One region of the Paenibacillus sp. FSL M7-0802 genome, then DNA from elsewhere that is predicted to be linked to it. Evidence: riboswitches for the same ligand, from Rfam matches in the RefSeq annotation. Region 1 holds a riboswitch; each other region holds the start of a gene.
What was found. Region 1 has a riboswitch for cyclic di-AMP ahead of MHB54_RS12885 (3D domain-containing protein). Riboswitches for the same ligand answer to the same signal wherever they lie in the genome.

Region 1 (3,582 bases):
CTTCACATGCTCGTAAGGGGCCAACACTTCTTCGAGAATTGGCAGTAGCCGCTGGTCAATCTCGACAGCGGTAACTGCCTTGGCTGATTGGGCCAGCTTCTCGGTCAAAGCACCAATCCCAGGACCGATCTCAAGTGCGCCCTTCGTCTCATCCAATCCGGCAGCATTTACAATCTTATTGAGAATATTTTGATCAATCAGGAAATTTTGTCCCAAACTCTTTTTGAACGAAAAACCGTGCCGTTGAATAATGTCCTTCGTACGCCGCGGTGTTGCTATATCTTGAATCCCTGTCATACGGATATCACAATCCTTCACTTTCAATTTGTGCCAGCGCCCCGGCAAATTCCTCGCGGCTGATCTGAAATACAGAGAGCCGTTTATGTAGCTGCTTTCCGTTACAATAACCAATACCCAGCACATTCCCTAAGGCCATACGGCGTGCAGCAGCATTGGGGTGGGTGATGAGTCCAGCATCAATCAGGTCCGCCCACTCAATCAGCGGGTCGGCGCCTTCCACTGTCGTATGGACCCGTGCAAGAGCGTGTCTGATCGCTTCCGGTGAGGCATTCTCCACGCCAATATCTCCTTTGCGCGTCGCTTCTGCCTCGGGTATAAAGGCCTGCTTGCAGCCGGGTACCTTGGAAGCGATAATCTTACGGATGCGCTCCCCTGCATGATCGGGATCGGTTAAAATGATGACCCCCCGCCGCTCCTGCGCCAATGCAATTTTACGCAGCGTCATTTTATTAATGGCTGAGCCGCCAGTTTCTATCGTATCCGCTTCAACAGCGCGGCGAATGGCCACCGTATCATCCCGGCCCTCTACCACGATCACTTCCTTGATCATTTGCGTTTCCCTCCACTGCTACACAGCAAGCTATATTTATCTTTCCCTGCTTTTGAAAACAAAATAAGAAGAGGATATCCTCTTCTTAGCATGGCATAACTATGTTGTTAATACTATCGCATTGCCCTCAACATACACAACCTGTTTTAGTTGATTTCAGGCTTTATCGGTCCGATAACATAAACGGTTTTACCGTGCTTACGACCAAATTGGTTGGCTCGGCTCAAACTCTCATAATACACATCGATTTTGTGGCCTTTAATCGCGCCACCGGTATCCTCCGCACGGCGGAAGCCCACCCCTTCGATATACACCCACCAGCCGATTGGAATTACACTCGGATCGACCGCGATGGTGCGTCCTTCCGTGACACGTGCGCCGGATGCAGTACGTGTACCGATACCTGGCTCCTGTGAGGAATACGCCGTCATGGAGACATTTTGTAAAACTTTGCTATATTTAAAATTGACGCCTGCTTTACGGACAGCACTGCCCGAACTAACCGTCGTTGCCTTAACGGCATCATTGGGACCGACGGAAGCAGCCAGAACGACCGGTTTTTTCTTCGTTCCTACTGCAATGACTTTATCCACACGGTTCTGTGCAACTTCCTTGTTAACCAGCTGTTTGGATACCAACTTTCCATCATGATATACCTTTTGAACGTGCTGGACGACCACACCCGATTTGCCGCTTTGAATGACCCGATTATCGCCTTTATAAAGACTCGGATCGGCCGTTTTGATGACCTGATAAGGCACCTGTTTTTTCTGTTCGACCTGCTGTTTCTTCACACGGACGATTTTTATGTCCATGTTAGACGAAACAGAGGCATCCAACGCAGGATAAACTTTATCCGTTGATGATAATTTATAGCCCGAGGTACGAATGGCACCTTCTACTGTATTTTCTGTTGTGTACAGCTTTTTCGTCTCATTGCCTGAAGATACTCTGACTTGATTGGCACGTTTAATGACTACGCGATCGCCATCCTGTATTGCTCCATTTAGCGGCATGGAAACTGTATCATGCGGCTGAAGTGAAATGGAATGCTCGCTCAGCAAATCTTGAAGCTTGGATTCCCGGGTTTCTACCGCAGACGCCTTGCCATCGATGACAAAAAAGACTTGTTTTTTAGATTGCGTGTACATCAGAATTGAAATCATAATCGTTAGCGCGATTAGAAAAATAGCAACCAAAGCAGCCTGGCGCACATTCTCTTGCTTCCAACGCAATACGTAAGACATGCTGGATGAGCGTGACTCATGGGTATCCTTTTTTTGGAAAATGCCCATTTCCTCCGTCCTCCTTACATAGCCCGCCGTCTGGAGTAAGACATAGTTGAGATTTGACGTGACTATAACAGATTTTCTACAAGACAAGCCCAAACTGCGACTGTCCTGCACCATGTACCCGTCTTCGCGGCATGCTGTCCTCCCCTGTTTAACCACAGTATGATGACAGATTTTCTTTTATTCACAACAAAAAAAGCCAGAGAAAGAGACTAGAGAGCTCTTTCGTGGCTTCCGGCATGTGTGAATATGCGGGAAAACTCATGCACGAGATGGCTTCTCTCTTGTTACGCTTACGGGGTTAGCTGTCGGGTTCGGACGTAGAGAGTCGCCCTAGCTTGGGTCAACCGCTCATGGCGGTCGCCTTCACATTCACCCCGAAGACCCAGAAAGAAATCGAAATACGGCTCCTCCACCTATTCAATCCCATTCGGGGAAAGAATTTCGGTCGAGCCGGCTGGCGGAAGAGACGTTCCCTTCTTGCACATATGCCGGACGTACTGTAAGCCATATCGGTTCCCCCGTTCCCTGTAAAAGGGACTCAGCGAGACTGGTTCATGAAATGACTTGTTGATGTTTACATTCAAACAACAATTCACTGAAAAGATGATATCCTGTTTCTATGCATGTTGTAAAGCAGGTTTCAAGTACATTTTTTAAAATATTCGGTTAAAATATTGTAATATTCTCGAGTTTCCTGCAACAAATTCATGATTAGCTTCGTCTATCTCTTTATTTTGATCGATTTCTTCACTTTTTCATTGAATGTCAAATCGTTCCAGGGCATTTTGGGTCGTTATTGACACTAATTCCTCCACTGTAATCCCTTTGATTTGGGCTGCAGCCTCTGCTACCAGTCTCACATGTGCAGACTCATTTCGCTTCCCACGAAACGGATGAGGCGTCAGATAGGGAGCATCAGTTTCAATGAGCAGACGGTCCAGCGGCACCTGTGCGAGCACCTCTTTTGGCTGCTTGGCATTTTTGAACGTTATTGGACCACCAAAGGAAAGGTGAAATCCCATATCCAGCACCATTTTGGCTGTCTCCCAGCTACCCGAAAAGGAGTGCATGACTCCTCCAATCTCACTCGCTTTTTCCTCGCGCAATATCCTAACAATATCTTCATGTGCATCCCGGTTATGAATAACAATGGGCATTTTGAGCTCACGAGCCAGACCAATTTGATTTCGAAACACCCGATGCTGAACATCCTTCGGTGATGTATCCCAATAATAATCCAGACCGATCTCTCCGATGGCTACAACCTTCTTATGACTGCATAACGATGCAATCCATTCTAAATCGCCCTCCTGCATTGTAATAGCATCCTGAGGGTGCCATCCAACTGCCGCATAAATAAAATCATACGTCTCGGCCAATTTCATGGTGGATGGAATGGTCTCACGATTAAATCCGATATTGATCATCCGTGTTACT
Region 2 (3,582 bases), 1.3 Mb from region 1:
ACGCTGCCTACCCTCGTCGAAGCTTTCATGAGCAAGCATCCTCAAACCGAGCTGAAGCTGCTCACCGGTAAAACCCATGAAATCGTCGCCTTTGTACGTGATAAAAAAGCAGACGCCGGTATTGTCGGGTCTGCCATTCATGAAGCTGGACTGCGTTGCATTCCGCTATTTGATGATCATTTGGAGCTTGTTGTTCCCATTGGACATGAATTAACCGTCAAGACAGGAACGGCCTCGATGAAAGACCTGCAAGGATTGCCGATGATTATTTTCTCCAAAGGAACCTGGTATCGCAGTCTGACGGATGACTTATTCCAGCGCAGCGGCATCATGCCGGATATCCGCATGGAAATCGACTCCTTCGAGGCAATTGTACGCCTGCTTCCAACCTGTAAGGCTTCCGCCTTGCTACCCAAATCCTATTTGCGCAGCGAACTATTACGGGATAATGGACTCACTGCATTATACTTGCCCGATTTGAAGGAGACACGCCGAACGACCTCCCTCATTTACTCGGAGACGACCGATCTCGGTCCGACAGCACGACGCTGGATTAGCGAGACACGTGCGTCGTTTGCAGGCTACCGTATGGTGTAGAGGGTTTAGCCCTCTTCATTGACATTAACAACCTCATCCTCAAAGCGACCGATATTGTCATTCGAGCCGATGATGACCATAATATCGTCTGCTTTTAGCCGATCCATAGCCGTCGGTGCGATCAGGATACCGTTCGCCGTATGAAGCGCCACGACACTACAACCAAAGCGAGTACGGGCATTTAGCTCTGCTAGCGTTTTTCCATTCAGACATGCAGGTACATTGAGTTCCACAATACTGTATTCTTTGGACAACTCCAAATAATCGAGCAAATTAGGCGTGACTAGCTGATGAGCCACCCGGATACCCATATCCCGTTCTGGATAAATGATCCGGTCCACACCGAGCTTCTCTAACGCACGCCCGTGCAGCACAGATATGGCTTTGGCTACGACTTTTTTCACACCCAGCTCCTTCAGCAAAATGGCGGTCAGGATGCTTACCTGAATGTCATCACCAATAGCAACAATGCCGCAATCGAAATTACGGATGCCCAGTGATCGCAATGAGTCTTCATCGGTAGCGTCCGCCACGACAGTATGTGTCAACATCTCACTCATACTGTCCACCACATCCTCATTCCGGTCAATGCCTAGCACCTCGCACCCCATATCCACCAATTGCAAAGCCAGGCTTGAGCCAAACCGCCCCAAGCCAATAACTACAAACTGCTGCGTTTTCATATCTACTCGAAAACTCCCTTATCTGAATCAATTTCATAAATGAGGATTTTACAAAAATCCTGAAATAATTAAACCAACGAAATGAATATGAAATGATTCATCCTATAATCATTTTGCCTTCCGGATGACGATATAATTCTTTACCCTTTTTCGGCCCCAGTGCATAAGCTAGCGTGAGTGGCCCCAGTCTACCTGCAAACATCGTCAGGGTAATCACCAGCTTGCCTATGACTGTCAAATCAGGTGTAAGCCCTATCGACAGCCCCACCGTACCAAACGCAGACACCGTCTCGAACAAGATCATCAAAAAATGATGATCTTCGGTTGCCGACAAAATCATGGTCACCCCGATCACGAACAGCAGCCCCAGCAGTGTAATGGTCAAAGCCTTGTAAATTCGTCCCTGCGCAAGTCGGTACCTGAACAGCACAATATCTTCACGCCCCCGTAGCATCGAAATCACGGCTCCAATGAGCAGCGCGAATGTTGTGGTCTTAATCCCGCCTCCAGTAGAGCCAGGAGAAGCCCCGATAAACATGAGTATGATGATAAAAAACTGCGTAGCCTGCCGCAAGCCTCCAATGTCCAGCGTATTGGCACCTGCGGTACGGGGGGTAACGGACTGGAATAAAGATCCCAGCAGTTTACCACCCCAATCAAGCGAGCCAAGAGTCTTTGGATTCGTAAATTCAAATACAAAAATCACGAGCGTGCCGACTACAATCATAGCGCCCGTCATGCTGAGTACCACCTTAGTATGCAAGGACAGTCTCTTGCGCTTGCGATATTCTGCCAGATCCGACATCACTACAAAACCAATGCCGCCTGAAATAATCAGGAACATAGCTGTAAAATTAACAATCGGATCATATACATAACCTGTCAGGCTGCGAAAGTGCCCGAATAAGTCAAAACCAGCATTGTTAAACATGGAGATGGCATGCCAAATCCCAAAATAAATCGCCCTGCCTACAGGCATATCAAACGACCAGCGAATCGCAAATATTGCAGCACATACGCCCTCAATGACCAGCGAGTACAGCAGCACCTTACGAATCAATCCGACAATTCCTTCGACAGAGGTCTGATTCATCGCTTCCTGTAAAATGAGGCGCTCCCGTAAGGAAATCCGACGTTTGAACACCAGCGCGATCAAGGTAGCCATAGTCATAAAGCCCAGGCCGCCGATCTGAATGAGCGCAGCGATAACAACTTGACCAAAGGTTGTAAAAAAGGTCCCCGTATCCTTTACGACAAGCCCTGTAACACAGGTCGCGGAAGCGGCAGTAAACAAAGCGTCTATAAACGCAAGTGGCTTTCCTGTTGTATTGGAGATCGGCAGCATTAACAATAAACTACCTATTAGAATGATAATGGCAAAGCCCGCAACGAATATCTGCGGTGGAGAAAGCCGGAGCCAGCTTGCATTGGGATTCATCTATTCATCACTTCTCTCCTAATCCTTAAAACTATAAAAACAGTGATTTAATACGGTGTAAGCCCGCTACGCGTTCCATTTGATCTTCCGATCGTCGTTGCCCCTAATTTTTTTGATTTTTCCAAACCTTTAGTAACTATAATTAGCATTCCCTGAATACAGGAAGAATGCATGTCAAGCACTACTCTGCCCCCTGTGCTATTGGCGGGCAGCAGCGAAGGAAGCAGAATTGTTCTGAAGAAGCGAAGCGTTTGCCTTTATCTCCGGATTTTAACCATTAAAGGGGTTATACAATCAAAAAATCCGGGGATAACAGCAATCGGAAGAATAATCTGCACCCGCAGCGGTCTAACCAATCCAAACACTTTTATACGCACAAAAATAGACACCGGAAAACCGAGTGCCTGACTTGGTTCCTGCTCATAGCCTACGAGGTTAGCTGACGGATTCGGGCAGCACAGTATGCCCTATTTACACATCCAATCCAGCAGGATCGGCTGTAAAATTCACCCCAGTAACATGGTTCCCCCGTTTTCTCATAGAAATTCGGCTCAACTGTATATCATTACCTATGTATTTTATAGGCATTGCCTCAAGATTATAATCCTTCTATATCCAGATCACAAAACCGATTTCGCCGAAAAAACGTGAAATTGGCTTTATTTTGCGAATGGGCATCGTTTAATCGCAGCTTATCTTATTTTATTGGAACTTTAAAGTGCTTTCACTCTATTTTCATGAATATCGCTGGTCTGTTGGCGGGAACCTGTGCAGTATGATATCTTTAATGGATGTTCTTATTTACAGATTAAGGAGGAAACTCATGAATCCTATCGGGAAACCGGTCGTGCTCACGGCCAACTT
Region 3 (3,582 bases), 1.5 Mb from region 1:
GAGGATTGAGTAGTTTGAAGGCATCTTCCACACAGAAGGACACCGCTGCGCTAAGATAGCCGTGAACGGTCTGTTCTACATCGTTTCCGAGGAGGAAGTTAATCCAGGTGTGAACGGTAGCGAGTGTGCCAATCGCATTGTATTGAATGAGTATGGATTCCAACTGGTCAAATTCAAGCCAAGGATAAAGAGCCTTAGCGAGCTTGAGTAGACGCTGACCGGATAGACGAAACTCCTTCACATGCTGCCAGGAGGGACGTTGGGTATGCAGCATCTTATCAATGAGGGCGATCCGCCAACTGTCATTCTGCTGGATGGCGACATACAGACTTTTGATAGCCATGCCGTCAACGGTTGTAAATTGAGGATACAAATCATCCAGCATGTAATGTTCCAGGTCTTGTAGACTGTTCAAATGTCCGTTACGGGATAGTTTCTCCAGTCCGTTGAAACGGGTGAAGCCACCAACAGGTAGGGAAGGGTCCAACAATAATGCATAGTTCAGCAAGCGGTTGCCTTTATGCAGGGTGGTTCGCCTCCTCGAAGTGAATCCTTATGTTACGTTATTTCACTCTTTACTTGGGGGGGACGAAAGATATTCGAAATATATGTAATATATATTTACATTTAAGTAGCTTTTGTGTCAAATTAAATATTCTTATCGCTCATATATGTTAGTTAAAATAACATATAAAATAATTATTATATTTTTGTTTACAAATAGTTGATGAGAGAGTATAATAAATCTGTTGCCTCATTACATTATGATTTGCGGTCGTGGTGGAATGGCAGACACGCTATCTTGAGGGGGTAGTGGGCGTACGCCCGTGGAGGTTCGAGTCCTCTCGACCGCATTATATGCAAGACTCAGTTAAAAAAGCATCCTGACACGGTTTACGTGAAGGGATGCTTTTTTTGTTAAGCATTTTTCGTTATATCCTTTTGCCACAGAACAACGGTAGACAACCGGTCGTTTATTAACTGTGATAAAGAAGGATGTCAGTTTTGCTGCAAAAGCTTCTCTATATCTCCCGCCAGCTTATCTGGAGTGGTTTGCGGTGCATAGCGCTTAAATACGTTACCTTCTCGTGTAATTAAGAATTTAGTAAAATTCCATTTGATCGCTTTGGACCCTAATACCCCCGGAGCAGTTTGGGTCAGGTAACGAAATAAGGGGTGCGCTTGATCGCCATTGACATCTGTCTTGGCGAACATCGGAAAGGTAACACCATAATTGATCTGGCAAAACTCGGAAATCTCCTCGCTGGAACCTGGCTCTTGTTTGGCAAATTGGTTGCTGGGAAATCCCAAAATTTCGAGCCCCTGTTCATGGTACTGGTCATATAGCTCTTGTAGCGCTTTGTATTGGGGGGTTAACCCACATTTGCTGGCAGTGTTCACGATAAGCAGAACGTTCCCTTCATATGTGGATAACGGAATTTGTTTCCCTTGCAGGGTGTGCGCATCATATTCATAAACGGTCATAGTATCTCTCCTTATTCAATATTCAGCAATTAAATTGTAAGCAATTAAAATCGAGGTTGCAAGTTTTGAAAAGCTGTATCAAGCCTTTAGCCGCTGTAAAATCGTATTTTGTTCAAAACAGTAAATCGCACCGCAAATGGAGCGAATTAAGGTGTTTCTTCTTATAAAAGCGGGTTCAATCGGTGTTTAGCTGGTACATATAGCGTATTTTCTTCTCTTTTTACAAAAAAAGGCCAAAAACGCCCTACCCTACGCCAATATTGACATGCTTGTCATTTTCGAAAAGGGATGAAAAACAGAGATTGAAGGAGCTGTGAGAAGCATAGTTGCATTGTAAGCGCTATTATTAATATCCTAGGCTCTAAAGGCCGATTTATAACCCCGCAGTTGAGCTTTACAGTCTTCCATGCGCGGGTGTATGATTCAAGACGTAATTTCAAATTAACTTGAATGAAGCAACAACGAAATGTCTATAGCGCTGAATTTTGCAGTTGCAAAAGCGGGGGAACCAATCGAGATTGTACGGCTTCGGAAGCCGTGTGTCTCATGGGGTGAATTTTCAGGTCAAGTGCCAGAAATAGGGCGACTCTCACGTCCGAATCCGACAGCTAACCTCGTAAGCGTACAGGGAGAGGCAACAAACCGCCGTGTGCAGCCATGGTTTATTTTATCATGGATATGTAAGAAGCCGGAGGAAAGCCTTTTTCCTTCGGCTTCTTTTTGTTGTCTTTTTATACCGGGAGAGGAGCTACTGATGGAAGGTCGGTTAATTATTGTCACTGCACCGAATGAAGCGGGCAGAAGTTTTGTGAAATTGCTTATTTTCAAAAAATTGGCGTTTGCAGTTCTCACGAATAGCGCCCAGGAGGAACGACAGCTCAAAAAAATGGGTGTGGAGCACATTGTCCGCATCAATACCATGCAAGCGGGAAAATGGAATTTTCCAAAAAAAGAAATTGGTAGTGTGTATTTGTTCGAGAACAGCTTGAATCTGACGTGCCGTTTCCTGCAAATATGTCGGCCGCTAACATCGGAATCGATCTATGTTATTACGCACGGCTGTAATCCACAAGGAATTTATCGGGGATTGGGAGCGGATCATGTGATCTACACATTGAACGGAGAGGTGGGTTTTCTGCTGAACGGATAAGCACTTATAACATAGTTGTTTTATGATTTTATGATCAAATAAGAATGGCGATCTGAGGACCGATACGGAGGGTATAAACATGATGGATATATACATGCTGCTCGTCATGGCTGTGAGTTATGGAGTGATACTGCTGTTTGTACGCTGGTGTGATGCGCAGACCTCTAAAGGAGGACGAAGAGGATGATCGTTATACTTGGGCTTACGGCTATTGTGTTTATGTATTTAATCTACGCACTCCTGAACCCTGAAAAGTTCTAGTCAGCTATAGGGGATAGAGCGGGCGGGAACAACAGATCTGAATATTAAGCATCATAGGTAGCGGGTTTTCGCAAACGTGTGCACACAATTGGTGCTCTGGAAGCAGGTCTGTTGTTCCAAACGCAGGAGCATTTTGAAGGAGGAATAAAGGATGGAGCTGCTTCAAATTGGAATTGTGATCGTCATATTGCTGCTCTTGGTAAAGCCAGTGGGCACCTATATGTATCATGTATTCTCGAATGAACCCAATCGGACGGATCGGATTTTTGGCGGAACAGAAAAGCTGATTTATAAGATAGTAGGATTGAAGAAGCTAGAAAGCATGCGTTGGACTACGTATGTTATGAGTTTCATTGCAACGAATGTCGTGCTTGTGGCGATCAGCTACTTGCTGTTGCGTTTACAGGGAATGCTTCCCGGTAATCCGGCGGGAAACAGTAATATGGAAGCATCACTAGCTTTTAATACGGTAATCAGCTTTATGACGAATACGAATCTCCAACATTATAGCGGAGAAAGCGGGCTTACGTATCTGACACAGATGGCGTTCGTCACGATGATGATGTTCACTTCGGCTGCTTCCGGTTTTGCGGTTGCTGCGGCTTTTATGAGAGGATTGACGCGGCGCGGTGAAGGGATGGGCAATTTCTTTCAAGATTTTATTAAAGCCATTATAAGGATTTTCC
Region 4 (3,582 bases), 100 kb from region 1:
TATCGACTACTGTGGGGGGTGTTTCTCTATCGGCTGGTGCAGTCTGCCGTTATCCCGCTACTGCTCCGTTATCCTGATCAGGGTCAAAACGAGCTGGGACAGACCTTGTTTTGGATGGAGAGCCAGATTGCTCTGATGGACAGCCGGGAAGTACATGTGTATTTGTGGATACTACTAGGGGCGACTGTACTACGCATACTGATCACTCCCTTCATTAGAGCCGGAATATATCAAAGCCTGCATACCGATGCGACTGAACCGCAAAGCCTGTCCTTTTTCAAGGGTATGAAACGCCATGGCATGTCGTCGCTGTTGTATTACATCATCGAGTTGGGACTGCTGCTGCTTCCCGCCATTTGGGTAGTACCGAGACTCTACCCTATTGTAGCAGGAGCACTTCAATCTTCCTCTTATCTGCTGCATTTGTTGCCCTATGTCATGGGATGGATGGCATACGGATGGTTCATTCGGCAGTGCATCCTGTATATGCAACTGGGGACTGTCGGTGGTCACGCCATACTATCGTCCCTGCTCGCCTTCTTTCGCCAGCTCCTTCCAGCTGTCGGTATATCTCTTTTGCTTGGTGCTTGTGTGCTGCTGGTCTTCGGTCTATTTGGCACCGTGGCGATGATTTGGACTGGCATGCTGGCGCTCATTCTCCAGCAATCGTATCATTTTGTTACTAGTCTGGTCAGGCTGTGGCATATCAGTTCGCAGTACAGACTATGGCATACCGATATCTCCAGTAGAAGTTAAGCCCTGCCTTTATGTTTTTTACTTCATTTCCGTCTGTCGAAAAATCTTGATTCATATCCGCGCAAACGACACATAACTGAATACTGTTAACAACATCTGTTCCTTGGACATTAGGAGCAGATTTTTTTTGTAACTTTTTGCAATGAAACATTTGCCAAAGCCAGCCGTCTTTGTTACAATAATCGCAGTGAACTGATAGTAACAACTTTGTAATCTTTATTGTAACCTTTATCTCAAAAATAACGTTATTGTGAATACTGCTCTCCAAGGTGCACATCTTAAGTTAAGCCTAATTCCTGGCACCTAGGAAGCGGGGGAACCAGTTTGGGTGAATTGATCTCGCAACAGAGTGGTCATAGGGGAACCTTCTACCGAATCCTTAAGCTAACCTCGCAGGCATTGGAAGGGGTATATTTTTTTTGAAGAAGAAGCTAACGATCGCAGCTATGGGTCTTGCCATTGCCTTTACATCTTTTACATTCGGTGGCGGCAGTGCATATGCAGACTCTAAGATGGACCAGGTCATTCAAGATGCCAAAGGAACGAGCTACAGAAGCGGAGGCACTACACTCGAGGGATTCGATTGCTCCGGCTTCACAATGTATGTATTCAACAAACTGGGAATTAAACTTCCGCATCAATCCGGATCACAATTCAAAATGGGATCTTCTGTATCCCGCGACGAAATGAGACCTGGAGACCTGGTGTTCTTCAACACCACAGGAAGAGGCATTTCCCATGTAGGTATCTTCGTAGGTGAAGGGAAATTTGCCCACTCCTCGACTTCACGTGGTGTAGTAGTTAGCTCACTGAACGAAAATTATTACGCTAACCGCTATGTCGGTGCAAAAAGAATTATGAGCACAGACGCTTACCATTCTGTAGCTTCAGAAATTCCTGATGACGACAACGTAGAATAACTAACGCACAGCAAGCTAACCCTAGCCGCAATTTGATTCTGGCCGGAATCGAATTGCGGTTTTTTATGTCCACAACATCAGCAATTATTATCATTACTGACGAACTGAAGCCTCAAAAGGTTTCAATTTTAGCGAACATCGTCGGTTTTACCGTCAGCGCTGGGGGAGCATATGAGCAGTAAATCCTTCTTATTGAATGTATACCCGACTTGAGTATGAAATAAACACGCTTGCCATTCCCCTGCAACTTGTCTACAATCTGTTGTTAATGATTGAAGTACCTGTAAAAGGAGGATGGAACACATGCCGGCCTCAATATCCAACTATCGGATCGTACCGATGGACGAGCATCAAGCGGCTGCAATCTGTGAGTGGCGCTATGATCCACCTTATAATATATACGGTTGGCTCCCCTGGGAACAAATGAAGGCGCTTGAAGTCGAATTTGGAAGTCCCACGCTTCGCCAAGAGCAATATGTTGCCGTACTGGATGAAGAGAATAAGCTGACGGGATTTGCTCAATATTTTCCTATGATCGGTGTGACCCGGCTAGGTCTTGGAATGCATCCTGAAAGATGCGGACATGGCAAAGGCGCTGATTTTGTCCGTGCCATTGCAGAGGAAGCACAACGACGCAACCCGAAGAATGAAATTGATCTAGAGGTACTCACTTGGAATGGGCGCGCTATCCGGGCTTACAAGGCGGCTGGATTTGAGCTTACAGATACCTATGAACGCCAGACTCCCGATGGCAAAAAACCGTTTTTTTGTATGGTATATCGTCCCGAACACCAAACCCAGGTTCTATGATAAAAGCGCCTTCGGCATACAACCGCGATGTTGTATAGCGAAGGCGCTTTTATCATCATACGACAGATCATTACAAGCTCAATGACTGCTGCGCATTTTTTCAAAAGCTTCATTATATTGTTGGGCTTCCTTAATATCCACGGCCATAATACCGCCGTCGTCCCAAGAGGTCAAACGCAGAGTCACGGTCTTGTAATCAATCGTAATAAATGGATGATGATTGAATGCTTCAGATATAGCGGCAACTTCATCCACGAATGCAATCCCTTTCATAAAACTGGAAAAATTATATTTCCGAACGATCCAACGTCCTTCCTCCAGTTCCCAGCCCTCCAGTTTCTCCAGATGTGCTTCAATCTCTTCTTGTGTAAAAGGCATGTTACGAACTCCTCCCCGTTTATACGGAAGCCTTTCGACCGCTTAAATACGGCCAAAACTACGATATATTGGTGTACATATTACCACGGCCCCGTTGATAAATCCATAAGACGGACCTCAAATCAAAGGGACTGACGTCAGCTCCTCGTCTCCAATGAGTACATAGATACGATGCTGCTCCGGCTCATAGATCACAACGCCACTGCCTACAGTGATTATGGGCTCTGTACCCAGTGCATAAAATAAGTCTTCTGCCAAAGCTTCATTGACTTCCTGGCGTCCCGCCGGGTCCAGCCTGTCCCAATCTTCTGCTTCCATCTCAAAAAATTCATAGCTGTCTGGGATGCGTCCCACAGCCTCTGTCAAATCGTTCAAAATTTGTTCATACTCACGCCCATGCTTTACTCCCATGCCATTTCCTCCAATGGTTCCGCCATTCAATACATAATCACCTTATTATACCGGAAATTCGCACTTAACAAAAAAGAGAGTTTTGTCGATAAATACTATAATCCGTCTTGTAATGACGCGCTTGGGGCAAGGACGACCCCGGCGGCATGAAAGGATTCAAAATCTATTCTCATGGATGAGGTGTATCATGCAAATTTCAACCATTATCGGACTTGTGCTCGGGATTATGTCACTGGTCGTCGGGATGATCTTAAAAGGCGCTCCGGTCGTCAATCTGGTCAATAATCCCGCTGCTTACATGATTATT

Region 2: another riboswitch for cyclic di-AMP. It lies ahead of MHB54_RS18595 (TrkH family potassium uptake protein); the one in region 1 lies ahead of MHB54_RS12885 (3D domain-containing protein).
Region 3: another riboswitch for cyclic di-AMP. It lies ahead of MHB54_RS06230 (hypothetical protein); the one in region 1 lies ahead of MHB54_RS12885 (3D domain-containing protein).
Region 4: another riboswitch for cyclic di-AMP. It lies ahead of MHB54_RS12485 (C40 family peptidase); the one in region 1 lies ahead of MHB54_RS12885 (3D domain-containing protein).

The regions. Positions count from the first base shown of each region.
Region 1 is NZ_JBBOSD010000001.1:2,770,047-2,773,628, forward strand. Features, by position in the region: gene rsmA (16S rRNA (adenine(1518)-N(6)/adenine(1519)-N(6))-dimethyltransferase RsmA) at 1-297, opposite strand, end outside; gene rnmV (ribonuclease M5) at 305-850, opposite strand; gene MHB54_RS12885 (3D domain-containing protein) at 997-2,145, opposite strand; cyclic di-AMP (ydaO/yuaA leader) riboswitch at 2,417-2,699, opposite strand; gene MHB54_RS12890 (TatD family hydrolase) at 2,901-3,582, opposite strand, start outside.
Region 2 is NZ_JBBOSD010000001.1:4,038,760-4,042,341, reverse strand. Features, by position in the region: gene MHB54_RS18605 (LysR family transcriptional regulator) at 1-597, shown strand, start outside; gene MHB54_RS18600 (potassium channel family protein) at 603-1,280, opposite strand; gene MHB54_RS18595 (TrkH family potassium uptake protein) at 1,378-2,718, opposite strand; cyclic di-AMP (ydaO/yuaA leader) riboswitch at 3,128-3,280, opposite strand; gene MHB54_RS18590 (CPBP family intramembrane glutamic endopeptidase) at 3,542-3,582, shown strand, end outside.
Region 3 is NZ_JBBOSD010000001.1:1,244,214-1,247,795, reverse strand. Features, by position in the region: gene MHB54_RS06245 (urease accessory protein UreF) at 1-508, opposite strand, end outside; tRNA gene MHB54_RS06240 (tRNA-Leu) at 772-854, shown strand; gene MHB54_RS06235 (glutathione peroxidase) at 1,000-1,485, opposite strand; cyclic di-AMP (ydaO/yuaA leader) riboswitch at 1,952-2,124, shown strand; gene MHB54_RS06230 (hypothetical protein) at 2,240-2,635, shown strand; gene MHB54_RS28685 (potassium-transporting ATPase subunit F) at 2,819-2,896, shown strand; gene kdpA (potassium-transporting ATPase subunit KdpA) at 3,048-3,582, shown strand, end outside.
Region 4 is NZ_JBBOSD010000001.1:2,665,630-2,669,211, forward strand. Features, by position in the region: gene MHB54_RS12480 (hypothetical protein) at 1-756, shown strand, start outside; cyclic di-AMP (ydaO/yuaA leader) riboswitch at 1,033-1,170, shown strand; gene MHB54_RS12485 (C40 family peptidase) at 1,176-1,676, shown strand; gene MHB54_RS12490 (GNAT family N-acetyltransferase) at 1,980-2,486, shown strand; gene MHB54_RS12495 (4a-hydroxytetrahydrobiopterin dehydratase) at 2,565-2,864, opposite strand; gene MHB54_RS12500 (hypothetical protein) at 2,982-3,275, opposite strand; gene motA (flagellar motor stator protein MotA) at 3,463-3,582, shown strand, end outside.